Regions from separate parts of the Pseudokineococcus sp. 1T1Z-3 genome, predicted to be linked through region 1. Evidence: predicted binding sites of a transcription regulator. Region 1 holds the regulator's gene; each other region holds the start of a gene.

Region 1 (4,622 bases):
CCCTCCATCGTGCTGCCCGGGGCGGCGAGGACGTGGCCGTGCGCGTGGAAGACGGTCTGCCCGACGCTCGCGCCGGTGAAGAAGAACAGGCGGTGCTCACCGGCGGTCGCGCCGCCGTCGGCGGCGACACGGGCGCCGACGGCCACGAGCTCGGCGAGCACGGCGGGGGCCGCCGCCGCGAGCGAGACGACGTCGGGGTGGTGCGCACGAGGGACGACGAGCACGTGCAGCGGCGCCTTCGGGTCGATGTCACGGAAGGCGACCACGTCGTCGGTGCTCGCGACCAGCTCCGCGGGCACCTCCCCCGCGACGATGCCGCAGAAGAGGCAGCCCCCCTGCGCCGCGCGGTCGCTGGCCGGGGCGGGCTGCTGGCCGTGCTGCTCCGACCGGGTCATGAGGGGCACTGTAGGGCGCCTCGGTGTGGAGCCGGCCAGGTCGGCTGGAGAGACGGACGGGCGGTGCACGGGGCGCCCAGCTCTGCGACCTGCCACCGGGTGTGCTGACGCCCGACCACCCGCTGCCAGGCGCCGTCCCGATCTCCGCCGCGCGTCAGCGGCCGGAGAAGATGTCGCGCAGACGGCCGAAGACACCACCGCCCGCGCTGGTGAGGCGCCCCTCGGGGGCCTCCTCGCCGCGCAGCTCCGCCAGCTGGCGCAGCAGCTCCTCCTGGCGCTCGTCGAGCCGGGTGGGGGTCTGCACGTCCACGTGCACGAGCAGGTCGCCGCGCCCGCCGCCGCGCAGGTGCCCGACGCCGAGACCGCGCAGGGTGTGGACCTCGCCGGACTGGGTGCCGGGCCGCACGTCCACCCGCTGGCTGCCGTCGAGGGTGTCGACGGCGAGCTCGGTGCCCAGGGCCGCCGCCGTCATCGGCACCACGACGCTGCAGTGCAGGTCGTCGCCGCGGCGGGTGAAGGTCTCGTGCGGCTTCTCGACGACCTCGACGAAGAGGTCCCCGGGCGGGCCGCCGGCCGGGCCGACCTCACTCTGGCCGGCCAGCTGGATGCGGGTGCCGGTGCTGACACCGGGCGGCACCCGCACCGTCAGGTCGCGGCGCTCCTGGACGCGGCCCTCCCCGGCGCACTCCGGGCACGGCGAGGGGATCGTCGTCCCGAAGCCCTGGCACTGCGGGCACGGCGTCGTCGTCATGACCTGCCCGAGGAAGCTGCGGACCTGGCGCTGCACCTGGCCGCGACCGCCGCAGACGTCGCAGCGGCGGGGGGAGGAGCCCGGCGCGCAGCATGAGCCCGTGCAGGTGGGGCAGACCACGGCCGTGTCCACGGTGACCTTCCGGTCGGCGCCGAAGACGGCCTCCCACAGCGGCACCTCGACACGCACGAGGGCGTCCTGCCCGCGCCGGGCGCGGGTGCTCGGGCCTCGGCCGGCCCCTGCGGCGCCGCCGAAGAAGGTGTCGAAGATGTCGCTGAAGCCGAAGCCGCCGGTGCCGCCGCCGAAGCCGCCCATCTGCTCGCCGCGGTCGTAGGCCCGGCGCTTCTCCGGGTTGGACAGGACGTCGTAGGCCGCCGACACCGTCTTGAACTCGTCCGAGGCCCCCGGGTTGACGTCGGGGTGCAGCTTGCGCGCCAGCCGTCGGTAGGCCTTCTTGATGTCCTCCTGCGAGGCGTCGCGGGGCACGCCGAGGGCGTCGTAGTGGTCGCTCACCAGGTCTGCTCACTTCTCTCGGGGCCGGCTGCGGGGCCGGCCCTGCGGGTCCGTCGGCGCTGCGGCGCCTGGTCGGGCGCGGCTCAGCCGCCGATCATGCGGGAGACGTAGCGGGCCACCGCACGTACCGCGGCCATCGTCGTCGGGTAGTCCATCCTCGTGGGGCCGAGCACGCCGAGGTGGGCCACGACCTGCCCGCCGGAGGCGTACCCGCTGGTCACGACCGACGTCTCGGTCAGCCGCTCGTGCGCCAGCTCGCGGCCGATGCGCACCGCGACCCCGCCCGTGCCGGCGCCGGTGTCCTCCGCCATCTCCCCCAGCAGGCGCAGGAGCACCACTTGCTCCTCGATCGCCTCCAGCACCGGGGAGATGGACTGGGGGAAGTCCAGGCCCGAGCGCGCGAGGTTCGCCGTGCCGGCGAGCACCACCCGCTCCTCCCGCTCGGCCGACAGCGAGTCCTCGAGGGCACGCAGCACGGCCCGGACGACGTCGCGGTCGGCGGGGGCGAAGGTCTCCGGCAGCGAGGGCAGCACGGCGACGACGTCGGACAGGCGCCGGCCGGCGGCGGCGACGCCCAGAGCGGCCCGCATCCGGGCGACCAGCTCGTCGGGGACCTCCGAGGTCACCTCGACGGTGCGCTGCTCGACGCGCCCGGAGTCGGTGATGAGCACGAGCAGCATGCGCGGCCCGCCGAGGGGCACGAGCTCGACGTGGCGCACCGTGGCCCGGCTGAGCGAGGGGTACTGCACGACGGCGACCTGGCGGGTCAGGTGCGCGAGCGCCCGCACGGTGCGGGTGAGGACGTCGTCGAGGTCGGTGGCGTCGTCCAGGAGCGTGGAGATGGCGCGACGCTCGGCCGGGGACAGCGGCTTGACGGTGGCGATGCGGTCGACGAAGGCGCGGTAGCCCTTGTCCGTCGGCACCCGGCCGGCACTGGTGTGCGGCTGGGCGATGTAGCCCTCCTCCTCCAGGACGGCCATGTCGTTGCGGATCGTCGCCGGCGAGACCCCGAGGCTGTGCCGCTCGACGAGGACCTTCGAGCCGACCGGCTCCCGGGTCGCGACGTAGTCCTCGACGATGGCGCGCAGGACCGCGAGCCGCCGCTCGTCGCTCACCGGTGCACCTCCGCCCGTCGCCGCGAGGCCGGCCGCACGGGCAGCTGGCACTCAGATGTCGTGAGTGCCAAGCCTACGCCCGTGGGCGTCGGGTCCTGGGCGGTGCCCGTGCAGCCCTCGAGGGCCGGCCCCCGTGGGGCCGGCCCGCCGGCCACCGGCGGGCCGGCCGCGGTCAGCCGCCGCGGACGGCGCCGACGACGCGGTCGGCGAGCCCCGGGCCGCCGGCGTCCTGCGAGGGCGTGAGCGCACGCAGCGGCTCCGCGAGCTCGCGGGCGAAGAAGTCGAAGAATCCGTCCGGGTCGGGGCCCGCGTTCATCGTGACCACGTGGTCGAAGCCGGCGTCCACGAACTGCTGGGCCACCTCGAGGTGGCGGGCGACGTCGGGGCCGCAGGCGAACTGGGCCTTGATCTGCTCCGTCGTGACGCTCTGGGTCGCCGCGTCGAAGTTCACCGGGTTGGGCAGCTCGGACATCACCTTCCACCCGGTCAGCGCCCACCGGGTCTTCTCCCACACGGCCGCGGCGGCGGTGTCGGCGTCCGGCGCCCAGGCGAGCGGGATCTCGGCGAAGGCGGGACCGCTGCCGCCGAGCCGCTTCCAGGTCGCGACCATGTCGCCCTTGGGCTCGGTGGCGAAGAGCCCGTCACCGAGCTCGGCCGCGATGCGCGCCGACGCCGGGCCGCTGGCGGCGACGGCGATGGCGGGCAGGTCCTCGGGCAGGTCGAAGACCCGGGCGTCCTCCAGCTGCAGGTGCTTGCCCTCGTAGGAGCGGTAGCCGCCCTGCCAGAGCAGCCGGATGATCTCCAGGGACTCGCGGAAGAGCTCGTGCCGCTGCCGGATGCCCGGGAAGTGCCGGGTGCCCACGACGTGCTCGTTGAGCCGCTCCCCGGCGCCGACCCCGAGCGTGAACCGCCCGTCGGAGATGATCTGGAGCGTCGCGGCGGCCTGGGCGATGACGGCCGGGTGGTAGCGGACGGTCGGGCACGTGACGCCCGTCGCGAGGCCGAGGGAGTCGGTCCTGGCCGCGATGTTCGCGAGCAGCGCCCAGGTGAAGCCGCTGTGGCCCTGCGTCTCCAGCCACGGGTGGAAGTGGTCGCTCATCTCCACGAAGTCGAAGCCGGCGCGCTCGGCCTCGACGGCCTGGCGCACGACCTCCTTGGGGTCGAACGCCTCGGTCGCGAGCTTGTAGCCGATCTGCATGGGGGTCCTCTCGCGGTGACGGCCGCTGGTGCCGCCGGGGGCGGGATGGTGCGGCGACGACGCTAGGAGCGGCGGGAGCAGGCTGCGCGGCGAGGGTCACCCCGCGTGCCGTCCGGGGCGGGCCGAGGGGGGCGGCTAGCGTCCGCGCCATGAGCCCCACCACGCCGCCGGGCCGCTACGGCGGCGACGTCCTGGCGGGCGACTGGCGCCGCCCGCCCCATGGGCGCTCGGTCGACCTGCGGGCCGAGACCGGTCTCGTGGTCGAGGAGGCCGAGACCGGCTGGGTCGGTGCCGTCGTCCGGGTGGAGAAGGCCGGGGGCACGCGCGTGGTCCACCTGGAGGACCGGCGCCGCCAGGTCCGCGCCTTCCCGCTCGGCCCCGGCTTCCTCGTCGACGGGCGTCCCGTGCGGCTCGTGCCGCCCGCCCCCTCGACCCCGGCGGCGGGCCCCACGTCCGGCCCGGCGCCGGGACGGACGGCCAGCGGCTCCCGCGCCGTCCTGGGGGGGCGGGCACGGGTGGCGCGGGGCAGCCGGATCTGGGTCGAGGGCCGCCACGACGCCGAGCTGGTCGAGAAGGTCTGGGGTGACGACCTGCGGGTCGAGGGCGTCGTCGTCGAGGCCCTCGACGGCGTCGACGACCTCGGCGGGGCG
Region 2 (4,622 bases), on a different contig from region 1:
GGCGAGGTCGACCCAGCGCGAGGCGTCAGGGTCGGCGAGGTCGGCGACCAGCCGCATGGAGGGGACGGACGTGACCTCGTAGCCCTCCCGGGCGTCCCAGGACGTCGACCGGACCAGCGACGTCCCGCCGCCGAGCTCGACCGGCCCGACCGACCACAGCTCGCGCACCGGCCACGGCAGGCCCGGGTCGCCGAGCGGCTGCTGGCGCAGCTCCAGCCGGTGCAGCCGGCCCCACTGCCAGCCCTGGGGGTCGGCGCCGAGGCTCGCCGTCAGCTCCAGCCGGGCGTCGGTGAGGGCCCGGCCGAGCACCTGGTCGCGCGTCTCGACGACGGTCGTCGTCGTGGCGTCGTCCCACCAGGGGTTGTCGGGGTCGTCGAGGAGGTCGGCGACGACGGCGAACCAGCGGCCGCCGCCGACCGGCTGGGCCTGCTCGGGCAGCTGGTCGGCGAAGGTCAGGCGCAGCAGGTTCGCCCAGACGGCGTTGTAGTAGGCCGCCGGGGCCGAGTCCGCCGTCGTCGAGCCGTCCCAGCCGCGCAGCAGCGCGACGGCCTCGCGGGTGAAGGCCCGGCTCTCCGGCGTGGAGTCCCCGCCCTCGGGCAGCGGCGCGGCGAGCAGGTGCGGCACGAGCACCTCGGCGAAGGGGTCCTGCACGTCCTGCTGCAGGGACTCCATGTCCGCCGCGGTGATGCGCCGCCCCTCCTCGACCCACCCCAGCAGCACCTCGCGGACCCGCTCGGAGCGGTACCCCTGGGCGAGGTCGGCGGACAGGAAGGGCAGGAAGGCGTCGGACGGGCGCTGGTTGGCGCTGACGACCACGCCGTCCGGCGGGTCGAGCACCGAGGGGAGGTCCTCGAAGGGCACCTCCCCGGCCCAGTCGTAGGCCGGGTCCCAGCCGAGCCGCGGCCAGGTGCCCTGGGACTGGCCGAGGCCGCCTCCGAGCTGGCGCACCGGGACCCGCCCGGAGGCCTGGTAGCCGATGCTGCCGTCGGTCCCGGCGTAGACGACGCCCTGCCCGGGCGAGTCCAGGAGCCGTGCGGCGCCACGCACGTCGGCCCAGCTGCTCGCCCGGTCCAGGGCCAGGAGGGCGTCCATGGTCCGGCCGGGCGTCAGCGCCGTCCACTGCAGCGCGACGGCGTAGCCGCCGAGGCCGGAGGGCGGCGCGAGGTCCGGGACGGGCGCGGCCCGCCCCGCCGCCGCCACCTCGGCGAGGACGTCGGAGACGAGCGGGCCGTGCTCGGTGCTGCGCACGGTGAAGGTGACCGGGTCCGCGCCGGCGACCTCGACGGTCTCGGTGCGGGTGACGAGCGGCACCTCCTCGCCGTCGCGCAGGTACGTCTCACCGCGGATGCGCTCCAGGAACAGGTCGGTGACGTCGGCGCCGAGGTTGGTCAGACCCCAGGCCACCTGGGGCGTGCGCCCGACGACGACGCCGGGCAGGCCGGCGTAGGAGAAGCCGCTGACGTCGTAGGGGCACTCGTCGTCGACCTCGGTGCAGTGCAGGCCGACCTGGGACCACGTGCTGGGCAGCTCGGCGTCCAGGTGGACGTCGTTCGCGAGCAGCGGCGCGCCCGTCGCGGTGTGCTCGCCGGACACGGCCCAGGCGTTGGAGCCGATGCCCGCCTCCAGCGCCCCGCGGGCCCCGAGCAGGTCGGGGACGGCGTCGAGCGCCTCCTGCGCGGCGCCCAGCGGGTCGCCGTCGGCACCCAGGGCCTCCGCGAGCGCGTCGGCGGCCGCCTGCTCCTCGGCGGCGACCTCGTCCGGGACGTCGGTGGGCGAGGGCTCGCCGCCCGTGCTCCCCGCCGTGGGCGAGAAGGCGTCCACCGTCGAGACCACCGGTGAGCTGCCGGCGGCCGACGGGGCCGGGTAGAGCTGCTCGACGAGACCGACGTCCCCGACGGCGCCGTAGGCGACGGCGCGGCCCAGCTCGGCGTCGTAGTTCGCGCGCAAGGACCAGGCGACGGCCTTGAGCCAGGCGAGGGAGTCCGCCGGCGTCCAGGGCTCGACCGCGCCGAGGTCGACCTGCGCGCCGAGCACCGTGTAGGCCGCCGAGAGCTCGCTCGGCGAGCGGCCGTCGAGGTAGGCGTTGACGCCGTCCGCGTAGGCCGCCAGGGCGGCCTGGGTCTCCGGGTCCAGCAGCGTCAGCTCCTGCTCGGCCACCTGGCGCCACCCGAGCGTGCGCACGACGACGTCGGAGCGGACGACCTCGGGCACGTCGCCGAGCAGCTCGGCGAGGCGGCCGGCGGTGGCGTGGCGGCGCAGGTCCATCTGGAAGAAGCGGTCCTGGGCGTGGACGAAGCCCTGCGCGAAGAAGAGGTCGTCGGCGTCGTCGGCGTAGACCTGCGGCACGCCACGGGCGTCGCGCAGCACGCGCACCTCGGCCTGCAGACCCGTGAGGACGACCTCGCCCGAGACGGTCGGCAGGGGGCGGCGGACCAGGACGACCGCCGCGGCCGCCGCCACGAGGGCCGTGACGAGAAGGGCAGCCAGGGCCACGGTGCCGATCGAGCGGAGGCGTGCCACGCCGCGAGACTAACCGGCGCTCGGCGCCGGTCCGGGCTGCCCGGCCCGGGGGTAGGGTTGGCACTCGTGACCGGCGAGTGCCAGTCACCGGGCGGCCTTCGCGGGCCCGCCCGCGCCCCGCCCCGCCGCACGTCGGCGCGCCCTGCCGTGGAGGCCTCGTGCCCGTCTACTCCTACCGCTGCACCGAGTGCGACACGCCGCTGGAGGTGCAGCAGTCCTTCAGCGACCCGAGCCTCACCGAGTGCCCCACCTGCTCCGGGCGCCTGCGCAAGGTCTTCAGCACGGTGGGCATCGTCTTCAAGGGCTCGGGCTTCTACCGCAACGACTCCCGCAGCGAGGGGCGCTCCGGGGGCAGCAGCGGCTCCGGCGACTCGGGCGCCACGGGCAAGGAGTCCGGGGCTGCAGGCAAGGACGGCGGCAAGAGCTCTGGCGGCTCTGGCGAGAAGAGCTCCGGCGGCGCGAAGGAGTCGAGCTCGTCGGGGTCCGGCTCGTCGGGGTCAGGCTCGTCGGGGTCCGGCTCGTCCTCCGGCAGCAGCTCGAAGGGGTCGGCCGCCTGACGGCCCAGGCAGCAGACCGGCCTCGGGCGACGCCCGCACCGGTCCGGCGCCCACAGCCGCCCGGGAGGTGCCGCCGTCCACAGGCGGGCCGCGCAGCCCCGCGCTGCGGCGGGGGTCCTCCCTAGCGTGCGGGGCGTGCGGCGACCAGGACGGGCGGACGAGCGGGGCGAGCAGGGCGTGCTCGTCCCCTGGCGGCGTCCGTGGCGCGGGGGCGCCCGTCGGCTGCGGCACGGCGCCGCGGCGCTCCTGCTGGCGGTCGCCGCCGGCCTGGCCGTCCATGCGCTGCAGCCGGGTGGCGCCGAGGGTGGTCCGCTGCTCGTCTCGGCCGTCACCGACCTGCCGGCCGGGCACGTCCTCGGCCCGGACGACGTCCACCCGCTCTCGGTCCCGGACGTCGTCGCCCCGGACGCCGCCGTGGCGGCCGGGCGCACCGACGACGTCGTGGGGCGCCGGCTCGCGAGCCCGGTGCGGGCCGGCGAGGTCCTCACCGACGTCCGGCTCGCCGGGAGCGACCTGCTGGCCGGCCAGCCGCCGGGCTCGGTGGCGCTGGCCCTCACCGTCCTGCCGGCGTCGGCGGCGCTCGTCCGCCCCGGTGACGCCGTCCTCGTGCTGACGGCGGACGTCGACCCGCTGGGCGGGGACGTCGGCCGGGCCACCGGACGCCCGCCGCGCGCCGTCGTGGTCGACGTGCCGGCGGTCGCAGCACCGGGCCTCGGGCTGGGCGACGCCGCTCCCCCGACGGGCGACGTGGTCGTGCTGGCGCTCGACGAGGCCGACGCCGCCGACCTCGCCGCCGCCGCGAGCGGCGCCCCCGTCGTCCTGGCGCTGCTGCCCTGACCCCGTCTCGACCGAGCCCCCCCTGCGAGGCAACCCGGACGCGCGCCCGCCCGGTCCGCCGAGCACGGTCGACGGGCGCAGGAGCGGCAGGGACGGCACCTACAGTCCCGCGTGGCCTGCAGCCGCGGGTCCTCGCGAGGGGCCGAGCCCCCGTGCAGCCAGCAGACAGCTCAGGGGAGCGCCGTGATCTCGGGTTTCAAGGACTTCATCCTGCGCGGCAACGTCATCGACCTCGCCGTCGCCGTCGTCGTCGGCTCGGCCTTCACCGCCATCGTGACCGCCATCAGCACCGACGTCTTCGGCAACCTCATCGCCGTCTTCTTCGAGGCGAGCGACTACACCGGCCTGGGCGTCACCGTCCCGAGCCTGGACGGCGAGGGGCCCGGCACCAGGGTCGTCTTCGGGACGACCGTGGCAGCGGTCATCAACTTCCTCGTCGTCGCCGCCGTCCTCTACTTCCTCGTCGTCATGCCGATGAACCGCTTCTTCTCGCTGCGCAAGGACGGCGAGAAGCCCGAGCCGGCGGCACCGAGCGAGGACGTCCTGCTGCTGCAGGAGATCCGTGACCTGCTCCGTGCACAGCAGCAGCCCGGGGCGACGCCGTCGACGACGACCGACGTCCCGCCGTCCTCGCACTGATCAACGGTCGCGGCGGACAGCCGTCCGGCGCCCCGGAGCCACGGCAGCTGGGCGGGGCCAGCGCGTCGT
Region 3 (4,622 bases), on a different contig from region 1:
CTTCGTCGCGGGGGCCTTCTCCTCGACCCTGGCGCTGCTCACCGACGTCCTGCCGCCCTCGCTGGCCGGCGAGGTGCCGTCGTCGGCGCTCGTCGTCGCCAGCGGCATCGTCGTGCTCCTGCCCGGCGGCACGCTCGTCGCGGCCGTCGAGGACGCCCTGCGCGGCTTCCCGGTGACGGCGGCGGCCCGGATCGTCACGGTCGTCATGACGACCGCCGCGATCATCGGGGGCGTCGTCCTGGCCCTGGAGACCGCCCGCCGCGCCGGGGTGCCGGGCGTCGACGTCGAGGCGGTCGGGGAGGCCGTCGGGGGTGCGCTCACCCCCGGCCTGGTCGCCCTCGGGGCCACCGCGCTCGGGGCCGCCGCGGCCGCGGTGGCCTACCGGACCCCGCCCCGCCTGGTCCTCGTCACGGCGGCGGCCGCGGCGTCGGGGCAGCTGGCGCTCGAGGTCCTCGACGACGCCGACGGCCCCCGGGCGCTGGGCACGCTCGCGGCGGCCGCCGTCATCGGCGGGGTCGGCCGGGTGGCGGCGCTGCGGCGACGGGCGACGCCGCTGGCCGTCGTCGTCCCCGGCACGGTGATGCTGCTGCCCGGGCTGACCATCTACACTGCCCTCGCCGAGCTGACGGGCGGCACCGTCGTCACCGGGCTCATCCTGCTCGGCGAGGCGGCGGTCGTCGCCCTGGCGATCGGTGCGGGCGTCTCCCTCGGCGACTCGGTGGCCGCGCCCCTGGAGCGAGGCCTCGACGGCGCCGGGCGGCGCCGACGTCGACGCCGCGAGCCGCCGCTGCGCACCTGAGCCGGGTCGGTGCCGTCGGCCCTGCCCCGGTCAGGCCGGCGGCAGCGACCAGTCGACGGGGCCCGCGCCCTGGGCGGCCAGCGCCGCGTCGACCGCCGAGAAGGGCCGCGAGCCGAAGAAGCCGCGGCGCGCCGACAGCGGGCTCGGGTGGGCGCTCGCCACGACGGCGACGCCGCCGAGCGTGGGCGCCAGCGCCTGCGCGTCCTGGCCCCAGAGCACCGCGACGAGCGGCCCGCCGCGCCGGGCGAGCGCGCCGACGACCTGCTCGGTGACCTCCTCCCACCCCCGACGCCGGTGGGACCCCGAGCTGCCGGCGGCCACGGTGAGCACCCGGTTGAGCAGCAGGACCCCCCGCCCCGCCCACGGCGAGAGGTCCCCGGTGGCGGCCGGGGGCAGGCCCGTGTCGGCGTCCCGCTCGGCGAGGAGGTTGCGCAGCGTCGGCGGCAGCGGGCGCACGTCCGGCTCGACGGCGAAGGACAGCCCGACCGCGTGGCCCGGCCGCGGGTAGGGGTCCTGGCCCACGACGAGGACGCGCACCCCCGCCGGGTCCTGGCCGAGGGCCCGCAGCACCCGGTCGCCGCGGGGCAGGACCTCGGCGCCGGCGGCGACGTCGCGCGCCGTCGCCTCCAGGGCACGGCGCAGGTGCACCGACGCGGGCTCCAGGGCCGGCCACCAGCCGGGGTGCACCACGTCGAGGTCGACGCCGGCAGCCGCTGCGGCGGCGGCGACGTCGCTGGAGGGACCCGGCACGCGCTCCACGCTAGGCCCAGCGGGGCCGGCGCCGCGCGCGGACGAACCACACGCGTGTCATCCCGGCGTAGGCTTCCGGAGGACCCGAGGTCAGCCGGGCAGGGTCGGCCGGCCGGGCAGGACGGCGAGGACACCCGAGGGGAGCACCGCGTGGACAGCGCAGCCACCGGCGCCGTGAGCGCCGACGAGCCGGGGCGCACGGCGCACGGCGCCGAGCCGGGGACGTCGGCGGCGCTGCCCGAGCGCGACCAGCAGGTGCTCGCCTTCGAGCGCCAGTGGTGGCGGTACGCCGGCGCGAAGGAGCAGGCGGTCCGCGAGCTCTTCGGGCTGTCGGCCACGAGCTACTACCAGGTGCTCAACGCCCTGCTGGACTCCCCGGCCGCGATGGCCCACGACCCGATGCTCGTCAAGCGCCTGCGGCGGATGCGGGAGCAGCGGCAGCGCTCGCGGACGCAGCGACGGCTCGGTGACCGTCCGGGGTCGGGCGGCGCCGACGCACGGCAGCTGCCGTGAGCGCCGGCCCGGACGAGGACCTGCTGCCCCCCGGAGGCGGCGAGCCGCGTCGCGCCGGGGCCCACCGCGCGTCCCCCACGCCGGTCCAGCGGCTCGCCCCGGTCGGCGTCGTCCTGGCCCTCGCCGCGCTGGCTGTCCTCGTCGTCACCCTCTGGTTCGCCCAGACCGGCTGACCGCTCCCGTCGGCCCGACCACACGGCACCGGCCGCGCGGTCTCGATCCTCCCCACGCCGGGCGCGGTGTGGCTACGCTCGGCGCCGGTCGCGCACTTCGACGAGCAGCGGTCCCCTGCCCCCGTGGGACGGGGCGCTCAGCTGGGCGGAGCGCCGCACGCCGGCATCACCGCGGGCGTGAGACCCGGGGCCGCGCCGGCTGCCCCGCACCCGTCACGCAGCGACACAGGAGCAGCACACATGGTCCAGGGAACCGTGAAGTGGTTCAACGCCGAGAAGGGCTACGGCTTCATCACCGTCGACGGCGGCGGCCCGGACGTCTTCGTCCACTGGTCGGCCATCGAGATGGAGGGCTACCGCTCCCTCGAGGAGGGCCAGCAGGTCCAGTTCGAGGTCGGCCAGGGCCAGAAGGGCCCGCAGGCCGAGTCCGTCCGCCCCGCCTGACCACCGCCCCCGCCTGACCGCCGCCCCCGCCGGGGCGTGCTGCCCGCGACGCCGTCGCCCCGCCCGGGGCGGCGGCGTCGTCGCGTCGAGGCCTCGCCGTGCCGACGGCGCCCTGCCCGTCCCCGGCCCCCGCGTCCCCCTGTCCTCGCGCCCGCTCCAGGTCGCTGCGCAGGGCCCTGCCGTTTGCACTCCAGGGGCGGGAGTGCTCATCATGGGGGCTGGCACTCTCGCACGAGAGTGACAACGGACCTCGGTCGTCAGGTGAGGGCCGCGCGCGAGGCGGGACGTGACCGCCGCGCCGCTGCTCGTCCGTCGCGGGCACCTGGCGGACGACCCCACCCGTCACCGGGAGGACATCCCCAGCATGGCCAAGATCATCTCGTTCGACGAGGACGCCCGTCGCGGCCTCGAGCGCGGCATGAACCAGCTCGCCGACGCCGTCAAGGTCACCCTCGGCCCCCGGGGCCGCAACGTCGTGCTCGAGAAGAAGTGGGGCGCGCCCACGATCACGAACGACGGCGTCTCCATCGCCAAGGAGATCGAGCTCGAGGAGCCCTACGAGAAGATCGGGGCCGAGCTCGTCAAGGAGGTCGCCAAGAAGACGGACGACGTCGCCGGCGATGGCACGACGACCGCCACCGTCCTGGCCCAGGCCATGGTCCGCGAGGGCCTGCGCAACGTCGCCGCCGGGGCCAACCCGATGGCGCTCAAGCGCGGCATCGAGCAGGCCGTCGAGGCCGTCAGCAGCCAGCTGCTCGACTCCGCCACCGAGGTCGAGACCCGCGAGCAGATCGCGGCGACCGCGGGCATCTCCGCCGGCGACCCCGCCATCGGCGAGCTCATCGCCGAGGCGATGGACAAGGTCGGCAAGGAGGGCGTGATCACGGTCGAGGAGAGCAACACCTTCGGCCTGGAGCTCGAGCTCACCGAGGGCATGCGCTTCGACAAGGGCTACATCTCGCCCTACTTCGTCACCGACTCCGAGCGCATGGAGGCCGTGCTCGAGGACGCCTACATCCTCTTCAACGAGGGCAAGGTCTCCTCGATCAAGGACCTGCTCCCGCTGCTGGAGAAGGTCACCCAGTCGGGCAAGCCGCTCGTCATCATCTCCGAGGACGTCGACGGCGAGGCCCTGGCCACGCTGGTCGTCAACAAGATCCGTGGCATCTTCCGCTCGGCCGCCGTCAAGGCGCCCGGGTTCGGCGACCGCCGCAAGGCGATGCTGCAGGACATGGCCATCCTCACCGGCGGCCAGGTCATCTCCGAGACGGTCGGCCTCAAGCTGGAGAACACCGGCCTGGAGCTGCTCGGCCAGGCCCGCAAGGTCACCATCACCAAGGACGAGACGACCATCGTCGAGGGTGCGGGCGACACCGACCAGATCCAGGGCCGGGTCAACGAGATCCGCGCCGAGATCGAGCGCAGCGACTCCGACTACGACCGCGAGAAGCTCCAGGAGCGCCTCGCGAAGCTCGCCGGCGGCGTCGCCGTCATCAAGGCGGGCGCGGCCACCGAGGTCGAGCTCAAGGAGCGCAAGCACCGCATCGAGGACGCCGTCCGCAACGCCAAGGCGGCCGTCGAGGAGGGCATCGTCGCCGGTGGTGGCGTGGCTCTCATCCAGGCCGGCAAGGGCGCGTTCGCGTCCCTCTCGCTCTCGGGCGACGAGGCCACCGGCGCGAACATCGTCAAGGTCGCCGTCGAGGCCCCGCTCAAGCAGATCGCGGTCAACGCCGGTCTCGAGGGCGGCGTCGTGGCGGAGAAGGTGCGCAACCTCGAGGTCGGCCACGGCCTCAACGCCGCCACGGGCGAGTACGTCGACATGCTGGCGGCCGGCATCAACGACCCGGTGAAGGTCACCCGCTCGGCGCTGCAGAACGCGGCGTCCATCGCGGCCCTGTTCCTCACCACCGAGGCCGTCATCGCCGACAAGCCGGAGAAGCAGC

Evidence for each region. Region 1 encodes HrcA, which represses chaperone genes, less so after heat shock. Its sites were predicted from a motif close to GNTNGCACTCGGNNNNNCCGAGTGCNANC; they were not measured.
Region 2: WDV86_RS00285 (FmdB family zinc ribbon protein) is a predicted target of HrcA. The motif match lies at 2,577-2,605, and genes of this name have one in related genera.
Region 3: groL (chaperonin GroEL) is a predicted target of HrcA. The motif match lies at 2,861-2,889, and genes of this name have one in related genera.

The regions. Positions count from the first base shown of each region.
Region 1 is NZ_JBBHZF010000026.1:165,894-170,515, reverse strand. It holds gene WDV86_RS12865 (HIT domain-containing protein) at 1-395, opposite strand, end outside; gene dnaJ (molecular chaperone DnaJ) at 550-1,659, opposite strand; gene hrcA (heat-inducible transcriptional repressor HrcA) at 1,743-2,774, opposite strand; gene WDV86_RS12850 (TIGR03557 family F420-dependent LLM class oxidoreductase) at 2,947-3,972, opposite strand; gene WDV86_RS12845 (DUF3097 domain-containing protein) at 4,122-4,622, shown strand, end outside.
Region 2 is NZ_JBBHZF010000001.1:68,205-72,826, forward strand. It holds gene WDV86_RS00280 (penicillin acylase family protein) at 1-2,520, opposite strand, end outside; gene WDV86_RS00285 (FmdB family zinc ribbon protein) at 2,679-3,077, shown strand; gene WDV86_RS00290 (SAF domain-containing protein) at 3,213-3,914, shown strand; gene mscL (large conductance mechanosensitive channel protein MscL) at 4,098-4,553, shown strand.
Region 3 is NZ_JBBHZF010000001.1:155,789-160,410, reverse strand. It holds gene WDV86_RS00670 (threonine/serine exporter family protein) at 1-799, shown strand, start outside; gene WDV86_RS00665 (uracil-DNA glycosylase) at 830-1,549, opposite strand; gene WDV86_RS00660 (DUF3263 domain-containing protein) at 1,724-2,062, shown strand; gene WDV86_RS00655 (hypothetical protein) at 2,059-2,235, shown strand; gene WDV86_RS00650 (cold-shock protein) at 2,476-2,679, shown strand; gene groL (chaperonin GroEL) at 3,044-4,622, shown strand, end outside.